DNA from 2 places in the Pseudomonas sp. P1_C12 genome. Region 2 is predicted to be linked to the other one. Evidence: predicted binding sites of a transcription regulator. Region 2 holds the regulator's gene; the other holds the start of a gene.
What was found. The regulator FliA, encoded in region 2, starts transcription of late flagellar genes. The targets are predictions, from matches to a motif close to CTAAAGTTTNNNNNNNNNNNGCCGNTAA.

Region 1 (4,239 bases), on a different contig from region 2:
TTGCGTGCGCTGGTTTACCGAATCCATTACACCAGCCATGCCCAGACTCCTACACCAACGCCAAGTGTTGTTGCGACGCGCCTTCATCACTAAACGGCACGGCGCTTGCTTTTTTAATCGTTATGAACACAGAACCGACATTTTTCCGACGCCTGACCACACCCTGCCGAAAATTGCTCGGCGTGCTGGCGGCTGTTTGCCTGTTCAACGCTGGCAGCCCTGCCCTTGCTGACGCGGTTACCTTGCCTGACATGCTTATCGGCGTCACTCAGGGCTTTCTTGAATTCACCGTAGAAGACTATCTGGCTACCAGACAAACGGAAGGTCGCTACGAGATCCAGGTCAACCCGCTCGATCCGCGTATGCACATGCCCATGTGCGACAAGGAATTGACAGCAACCCTTGAGAGTCCCAAGCCGTTGGGACGGGTTACGGTCAAGGTCCGCTGCGAGGGCGCTTCCCCCTGGACAGTCTTCGTACCCGCTCAAGTCCGCCTGTTTCGCGATGTCGTGACCAGCGCCCGGCCACTGCGCCGCGCAGCCATTGTCGAACCTGGGGATGTGGTCCTGCGCGAGCGCGATATCAGCCTCATCAGCCAGGGCTACCTGACCTCTCTCGATCAGGCGATCGGGCAGCGACTGACCCGACCAATGGTCGCCGACCAGGTGATTACCCTGGTGCATATCGAACAGGCCGAGGTCATCCGCAAGGGTGATCAGGTGGTGATTACCGCCCGCAGCGGCACACTCAGCGTGCGCATGCCGGGCGAAGCCCTGTCAAACGGCAGCCTGAGCGAACAGATTCGGGTGAAGAACCTCAATTCCCAAAGGGTCATCAAGGCGCAGGTCATGGCGCCGGGGCAGGTGGAAGTGTCCATGTAAGGCGCTCAGTTCATCGGAATGTGGCACTTGCCGCGGCTGTTCCCTAGACTGTGTTCCAGGCACGGTAAGCGCTGGCGCGCGCAAGGTTCATTGATAAATGGGCCTAAAGTTTTCCAGGGAATGGCCGAAACCATGGCAAGCGTCCAAATTCCCAGAGGTTTTTTATCATGGTCATCGATTTCAGCCGTTTGAACAGCTCCTCGTCCCTTACGGGCAGTACACGTACCAGCGCCAGCAAGGAAAGCGCCGAAGCCGGCAAATCCTTGCCGCTGGAGTCCGCGGCCGAACAGGCCGGTACCGTCAAAAGCGGGGAATCGGTACATCTCAGCGATGAGGCTCAACAGTTGCAGAAGGTCACTGACAAGCTGCGCGATCAACCCGCCGTCGACAACGCCCGCGTGGCCGAGTTGAAAGCAGCGATTGCCGATGGCAGCTATAAAGTCGACAGCAACCGTGTAGCCAACAAACTGCTCAACTTCGAAGCCCAGCGCTAGGCCACCGCCAGCGCCAGGCTTTTGGACGCTTAAAACCCAAGGCCAGCCATGCACGACACTCATTTACTGCAACTGATCACCGACGACTTTGCTCCAGCGCAACACCTGCTGGAACTGCTGCAGACCGAATCCCTCGCATTGCATGGCCGCGACATGCCATTGCTCGAGGACATCCTGGCGCAGAAACAGGCATTGGTCGTTTTGCTCGAACAGCATGGCCGCAAGCGCAGTGAAGTCCTCGCCAGCCTCAACCTGCCGACCAACCGTGGCGGTCTGGAGCAACTGGCCAGCCAGTCGAGCATTGGCGAGCAGTTGCTGGCGCAAAGTGACGTGCTGACCGATCTCCTGGCCCAGTGTCAGGCCATCAACGCCAACAACGGCCAGTCGATCCTCACTCAGCAGGCCGCTACGGCCACCCAGCTGAAAATCCTCACCGGCGGTGAAACCCCGGCGCTTTACGATGCCAGCGGAACATTCTCCAAGCTTGCCAAGCCGCGCCCGCTCAGTCAGGCATGAACCGGTCAATGCCCCCGCTCTATCAAGACGCGCAACATACTGGCAAACTGCTAGCCTGCCGTAGTCAAATTTTGTCTGGAGATTGATTAACCGTGTCCAATGCCTTATCCGTGGATGATGCTCCGCAGCCACCCAAGGTGCTCTCCACGCCCTTGGAAATCTCCAGCAACCTGCGCCAGCTGCTCGAAAGCCATGACCCGCTGATCATTACGTTCCACGAGCGCAGCCAGCGCTTCCAGAGCTACCTGGTGGACCTGGACCGTGACAGCAATATGATTGCCCTGGACGAAATGATTCCCCGTGACGGCGAGCGCTACCTGCTGGCGGGCGAGCCGTTCAGGGTCGAAGGCTTTCACGAAGGCGTACGCATAGCCTGGGAAAGCAACGGCCAATTGAACATCGACGAATCCGGTGGCAGCCGCTGCTATCGTGGCACCCTGCCCGATGAAGTGGTGTACCACCAGCGCCGTAATGCGTTCCGTGCGGCACTGAAGCTGGCACAACTGGTCAACGTCAACCTCGACGGCGAAAAGCTCAAGGCCTCCATCAGCGGCAAGCTGCTGGATATTTCCGCTACCGGCTGCAAACTGCGTTTCGATGGTGACATCACTGGCAGCCTGCAACTGGGTCAGGTTTACGACCGCTTCAGCGCCGAACTGCCCTTTGGCAAGATGACCGCGCCGGTCGAGTTGCGTTATCTGCACTTCGAAGAAAAAATCTCCACCACCTTCGCCGGCGTTCGCTTCCATAACATGAGCGGGCTGGTGCAGCGTCAGGTCGAACGCTTCGTCTACCAGTTGCAACGCGAAGCGCGTCGCTTCGACAAAGACGATCTCTGATGTAGCACGGCCCCTGTAGGAGCCGGCTTGCCGGCGAAGGCGTCCTTTAACCTTGCATCGATACAACGGACGTCTTCGCTGGCAAGCCAGCTCCTACAAAAACGGGCAGTCCCTTGCGGTGACTGCCCGTTTTTTTATGCCCTGATTTAAGGCCTGGCCTCGCTGAAGTTCGGGTCTCGCCCTGTATCAGGGTCTTGCGGTGGCTGATCGGTTTCATCCTCGGTTACATCAGCCTCAGGTTCTGATTCAGGCTCTGACCCGGTACTCACCGGATTTTGCATCTGATCCTGCACCACCTGCTCATCAACACGCGGGTCGAGGCAGGCCACCAGCGGTGAACTCGTCATGTTGTCCGGCATGGCCACGTGATGCAGCGGCGCATCTTCCACCTGATGCAGGTTGGTCACAGCTTTCGGGCGAATCCGCCATACCAGCACCAACGCAAAGAAACTGAAGAAGGCATAGAGCATCTGGCTGCCGAACAGCTTCATCAGCACGCCTGCCACCAGCGGCCCGATACTCGCGCCAACGCCGTAGGTCACCAGCAACATTGCCGTCAGGGATACCCGGCGATCGCCTTCGACATGGTCATTGGAGAACGCCACCGCCAACGGATACAGGCAGAACTGCACCAGCGAACAGACAAAACCGGCGATAAACAGAACCTCCAACGGCACCTGCGGCATGATCGCCAGCGGCAGTGCAGCCAGGGCCAGGCTGAATGCGAAACTGCGGATCAACACGGCCCGATCGTAGCGGTCGGACAACCAGCCCAACGGCCACTGCACCAGCAACCCGGCAAAAATACAGCTACCCATGAACAGGCCGACCTGCTCCGTGGACAATCCTTGCTGCGAGGCATACAGCGGCGCCAGACCGTAGAACGAACCGACGATCAGCCCTGCCCCCAGCACCGTACTCAATGATTGCGGCACACGCTTGATAAAGAACCGTGGCTCCATGGGCGCCGGATGCAAGGGTGCAGGGTGGATCCGCCGGGTCAGCGCCACGGGCACCAGGCACAGGGCGAAACACAGGGCGACCAGCATCAGCAGTTCCAGCCCCAGCGCCGGGTGCATGACCAGAATCAGTTGCCCCATCACCAGGCCCAGGTAAGAGGCGATCATGTAACCGCTGAACACCAACCCGCGCTGCTTGGCTTCGGCCTGTTCGTTCAGCCAGCTCTCGATCACCATGTACTGGCACATCATGCCGAGGCCGACGATCACCCGCAGGAACAGCCAGGCCGGCAGCCAGTCGATCAGGCCATGACCCAACACCGCCGCGCCGACGATTCCGGCACAGGCCGAGTAGGCCCGGATATGCCCGACCCGGGCAATCAACCGGTGACCGATCTTGCCCCCCAGCACCAGGCCGAAGTAGTTGGCGGCCATCAACGCACCGACCCACAGGCTGTCGACATGGTCGGCCGCCAGGCGCAGGCCCAGGTAAGTACTCAACAGGCCTGAACCGATCAACATCATCAGCGAGGCGAAATACAGTGCTCGA
Region 2 (4,239 bases):
GGTCCATGGTGCGGTTGGCCGCAGCCTCGGTCAGCTTGACCACATAGCCCAGACGCTCAGTGGCGTCGGTGATCTGGGACACTTCTTCGGCTTGCGGCATGTGCGGGTCAATCTGGAAATTGACGATCGCGCTATGCAGTTCGCGAGTGAGCTTGCCCACTTCCTGATACAGGCCGCGGTCACGGGTCTGGTTGAGCTCATGGATCAATTGCACCGCGTCGCCGAACTTGCCTTTTTCAAGGCTCGCGACCAATTCGACGGCGTGTTTTTTCAGGGTCGACTCAAAGTCGCCCAATGAAGTTTCGTTATTGCCCATAGCTCCCCCGTGGCGCACTCATCAACCGATGCGTTCGAAAATCTTCTCGATTTTTTCTTTCAACGCCTGGGCCGTGAAGGGTTTGACCACATAGCCGTTAACGCCGGCCTGGGCCGCTTCGATGATCTGCTCGCGCTTGGCTTCAGCGGTCACCATCAGCACCGGCAGGTGCTTGAGCTTTTCATCGGCACGCACGTGGCGCAGCAGATCGATACCGGTCATGCCAGGCATGTTCCAGTCCGTTACCAGAAAGTCGATGCTTCCGCTGTTGAGCACCGGAATGGCGGTAGTGCCATCGTCGGCCTCGACGGTGTTGGTGAACCCAAGGTCACGCAGCAGGTTCTTGATGATCCGCCGCATCGTTGAGAAGTCATCAACGATGAGGATTTTCATGTTCTTGTCCAATTCGACCTCCAAGCAGTCTTAAACGCGCCCAGCACCTGGACGCGCCATTTCAATCAATCCGGCAAAGCACTCAATGACTGTCTGGAGCACAACAGATCGCGACCGGCGCAGTTCAACACCACACCGGCCTCGTTCGCAGTGTCCCCCACACTGCCTTCAGCGCGCTCGCCACTCCCCCAAACGCCCCCGCAAACGGGCCGCGCACTGGCTGTGTAACTGGCTGACCCGAGATTCGCTGACCCCCAGGACCTCACCGATTTCCTTGAGGTTCAACTCTTCGTCGTAGTACAGCGCCAACACCAGTCGCTCACGCTCCGGCAAATTGGCAATCGCCTCCGCCAGCGCAGCCTGGAAGCGTTCATCTTCCAGATCGCGTGACGGCTCGATATGAGCACTCGCGCCATCCTCGTGCAGACCTTCGTGTTCGCCGTCCTGCAACAGATCGTCGAAACTGAACAGCCGGCTGCCCAGGGTGTCGTTCAAAATCCCGTAGTAATCGTCGAGACTCAATTGGAGTTCGGCCGCAACTTCGTGATCTTTAGCGTCACGGCCGGTTTTCGCTTCAATCGAGCGAATGGCGTCGCTGACCATGCGCGTATTGCGGTGAACCGAACGTGGCGCCCAGTCCCCCTTGCGCACCTCATCGAGCATGGCGCCGCGGATTCGAATGCCCGCGTACGTCTCGAAACTGGCGCCTTTGCTGGCGTCATATTTGGTCGACACCTCAAGCAGGCCGATCATCCCGGCCTGGATCAGGTCTTCGACCTGGACACTGGCCGGCAGGCGCGCCAACAAGTGGTAGGCAATGCGTTTAACCAGCGGCGCGTAACGCTCGATCAGCTCGTACTGCGCATCACGCGCCGATTTTTTGTAGAGGTTGTAACCGCTTGCTGTCATAGAACCGGTCCTGCTGTCTGCTGCACGAGGCGCTCGACGAAAAACTCCAGGTGCCCGCGCGGGTTGGCAGGCAGCGGCCAGGTATCGACCTTCTGTGCGATCGCCTTGAATGCCAGCGAGCACTTGGAACGCGGGAACGCCTCGTAGACAGCGCGCTGCTTTTGCACGGCCTTGCGCACGCTTTCGTCGTAAGGCACAGCGCCGACGTATTGCAGGGCGACGTCGAGGAAGCGATCCGTGACCTTGGTCAACTTGGCGAACAGGTTGCGCCCTTCCTGCGGGCTCTGGGCCATGTTGGCCAGGACGCGGAAGCGGTTCATGCCGTAGTCACGGTTAAGCAATTTGATCAATGCGTAGGCGTCAGTGATCGAGGTCGGCTCGTCGCACACCACCAGCAGCACTTCCTGGGCTGCGCGAACGAAACTGACTACCGAGTCACCAATGCCCGCCGCGGTATCGATCACCAATACGTCGAGGTTGTCGCCGATATCGCTGAAGGCCTGGATCAGGCCGGCGTGTTGCGCGGGGCTCAGATGCACCATGCTCTGAGTGCCGGATGCGGCCGGAACGATACGGATGCCGCCGGGTCCCTGCAGCAGTACATCGCGCAGTTCGCAGCGGCCCTCGATCACGTCGGCCAGGGTACGTTTGGGTGTCAGGCCCAGCAGAACGTCGACGTTCGCCAGCCCCAGGTCGGCGTCCAACAGCATGACGCGCCGGCCAAGCTCAGCCAGAGCCAGGGACAAGTTCACTGACACATTAGTTTTCCCGACGCCACCTTTGCCGCCGGTCACCGCGATCACCTGTACGGGATGCATGCTGCCCATGTTATTTCTTTACCTTGTCTTGCATAGACGGAGGCCACATTACTGGCTGCGCGTTCACAAACGGAACAATGCATGGCAGACCATCGATGTAGGTACAAAAACTGTTCATTACTACCTTAGCCAACCTGCTTGGTTTGGCTGTGGTAAATATCAGCGAACATGTCAGCCATGGCTTCTTCGCTGGGTTCTTCCTGCATTTGCACGCTGACGGCGCGACTGACCAACTGATGACGGCGCGGCAGATGGAGATCATCCGGAATCCGCGGGCCATCGGTCAGGTAGGCCACCGGCAGCTCATGACTGACGGCCAGGCTCAACACCTCGCCCAGACTAGCCGTTTCATCCAGTTTAGTCAGGATGCAGCCCGCGAGCCCGCAACGCTTGTAACTATGATAGGCGGCGGTTAGAACCTGTTTCTGGCTGGTGGTTGCCAGGACCAGATAATTTTTTGAGCGAATGCCGCGACCGGCCAGGCTTTCGAGTTGCATGCGCAGGGCCGGATCGCTGGCCTGCAGGCCGGCGGTATCGATCAGCACCACGCGCTTGCGCAGCAAGGGTTCCAGCGCCTGCACCAGGGACTGGCCCGGATCGACGTGGGTCACCGACACATTGAGAATGCGCCCCAGGGTCTTGAGCTGCTCCTGGGCACCGATGCGGAAGCTGTCCATGCTCACCAGCGCAATGTTCTGCGCGCCGTACTTGAGCACGTAACGGGCCGCCAGCTTGGCCAGGGTGGTGGTCTTGCCCATGCCGGCAGGGCCGACCATGGCGATCACACCGCCCTCCTCCAGCGGCTCGACTTCGGGGGTAACGATCATGCGCGCCAGGTGCGCCAGCAACATGCGCCAGGCCTGACGAGGTTCTTCGATTTCGCTGATCAGCGCCAACAGGTCGCGCGACAGCGGGCCTGACAGGCCAATGCGTTGCAGGCGACGCCAGAGGTTGGCCTGGTCCGGACGGCTGCCCTGCAGCTGATTCCAGGCCAGGGAGCCCAGCTGGACTTCCATGAGTTCGCGCAGGCTGTTGAGTTCGAAACGCATCGAGTCGAACGCGCGCGGGTCCACGCCAGTGGAGGCTGGTGCAGCGGCCGGTGCGGGGCGACGGGGTTCGGCGTAGGTCGGCTCGATCAACGGCTCGGCTGCGGTGAGCGGCAAGCCGGCGAACAACTGGCGATTGGTCGCATTATCGCTCTCGCCGACGCCACGCAGGCTCAGTTCGGCCTGGGCAGTGACGATCCGCGACTGAGTCTTGCGCAGCTCGTCTTCGAGTTCCATGTTCGGAACCCGCGGCGCCAGCGCCGACAACTTGTAATCCAGCGCTGCCGTCAGCTCGACACCCCCGGCGATCCGGCGGTTGCCAATGATGGCGGCATCAGCGCCCAGCTCATCGCGAACCAGCTTCATGGCCTGACGCATATCGGCGGCGAAAAAACGCTTAACTTGCATAAACCACTACCTCAGCCGTTGGGCCCTACTGTCGCAACGATGGTCACTTGCTTGTTGTCAGGGATTTCCTGGTAAGCCAACACGTGCAAACCCGGGACTGCGAGCCGGCCGAATCGCGAGAGCATCGCGCGAACCGGACCGGCCACCAGCAGAATCACCGGCTGACCTTGCATCTCCTGGCGCTGCGCTGCGTCGATCAACGAACGTTGCAGCTTCTCAGCCATGCTTGGCTCCAGCAGAACGCCCTCTTCCGAGCCTTGCCCGGCCTTTTGCAGACTATTGAGCAATATCTGTTCCAACCTTGGCTCCAGCGTGATGACTGGCAGCTCCGACTCAGTGCCTACAATGC

Region 1: flgM (flagellar biosynthesis anti-sigma factor FlgM) is a predicted target of FliA. The motif match lies at 985-1,012, and genes of this name have one in related genera.

What each region holds. Positions count from the first base shown of each region.
Region 1 is NZ_JBFUAE010000017.1:93,122-97,360, forward strand. It holds gene AC1D19_RS24690 (chemotaxis protein CheV) at 1-39, opposite strand, end outside; gene flgA (flagellar basal body P-ring formation chaperone FlgA) at 123-881, shown strand; gene flgM (flagellar biosynthesis anti-sigma factor FlgM) at 1,049-1,375, shown strand; gene AC1D19_RS24705 (flagella synthesis protein FlgN) at 1,424-1,891, shown strand; gene AC1D19_RS24710 (flagellar brake protein) at 1,984-2,730, shown strand; gene AC1D19_RS24715 (MFS transporter) at 2,877-4,239, opposite strand, start outside.
Region 2 is NZ_JBFUAE010000002.1:326,391-330,629, forward strand. It holds gene AC1D19_RS04495 (protein phosphatase CheZ) at 1-316, opposite strand, end outside; gene AC1D19_RS04500 (chemotaxis response regulator CheY) at 338-709, opposite strand; gene fliA (RNA polymerase sigma factor FliA) at 878-1,618, opposite strand; gene fleN (flagellar synthesis regulator FleN) at 1,615-2,445, opposite strand; gene flhF (flagellar biosynthesis protein FlhF) at 2,562-3,890, opposite strand; gene flhA (flagellar biosynthesis protein FlhA) at 3,902-4,239, opposite strand, start outside.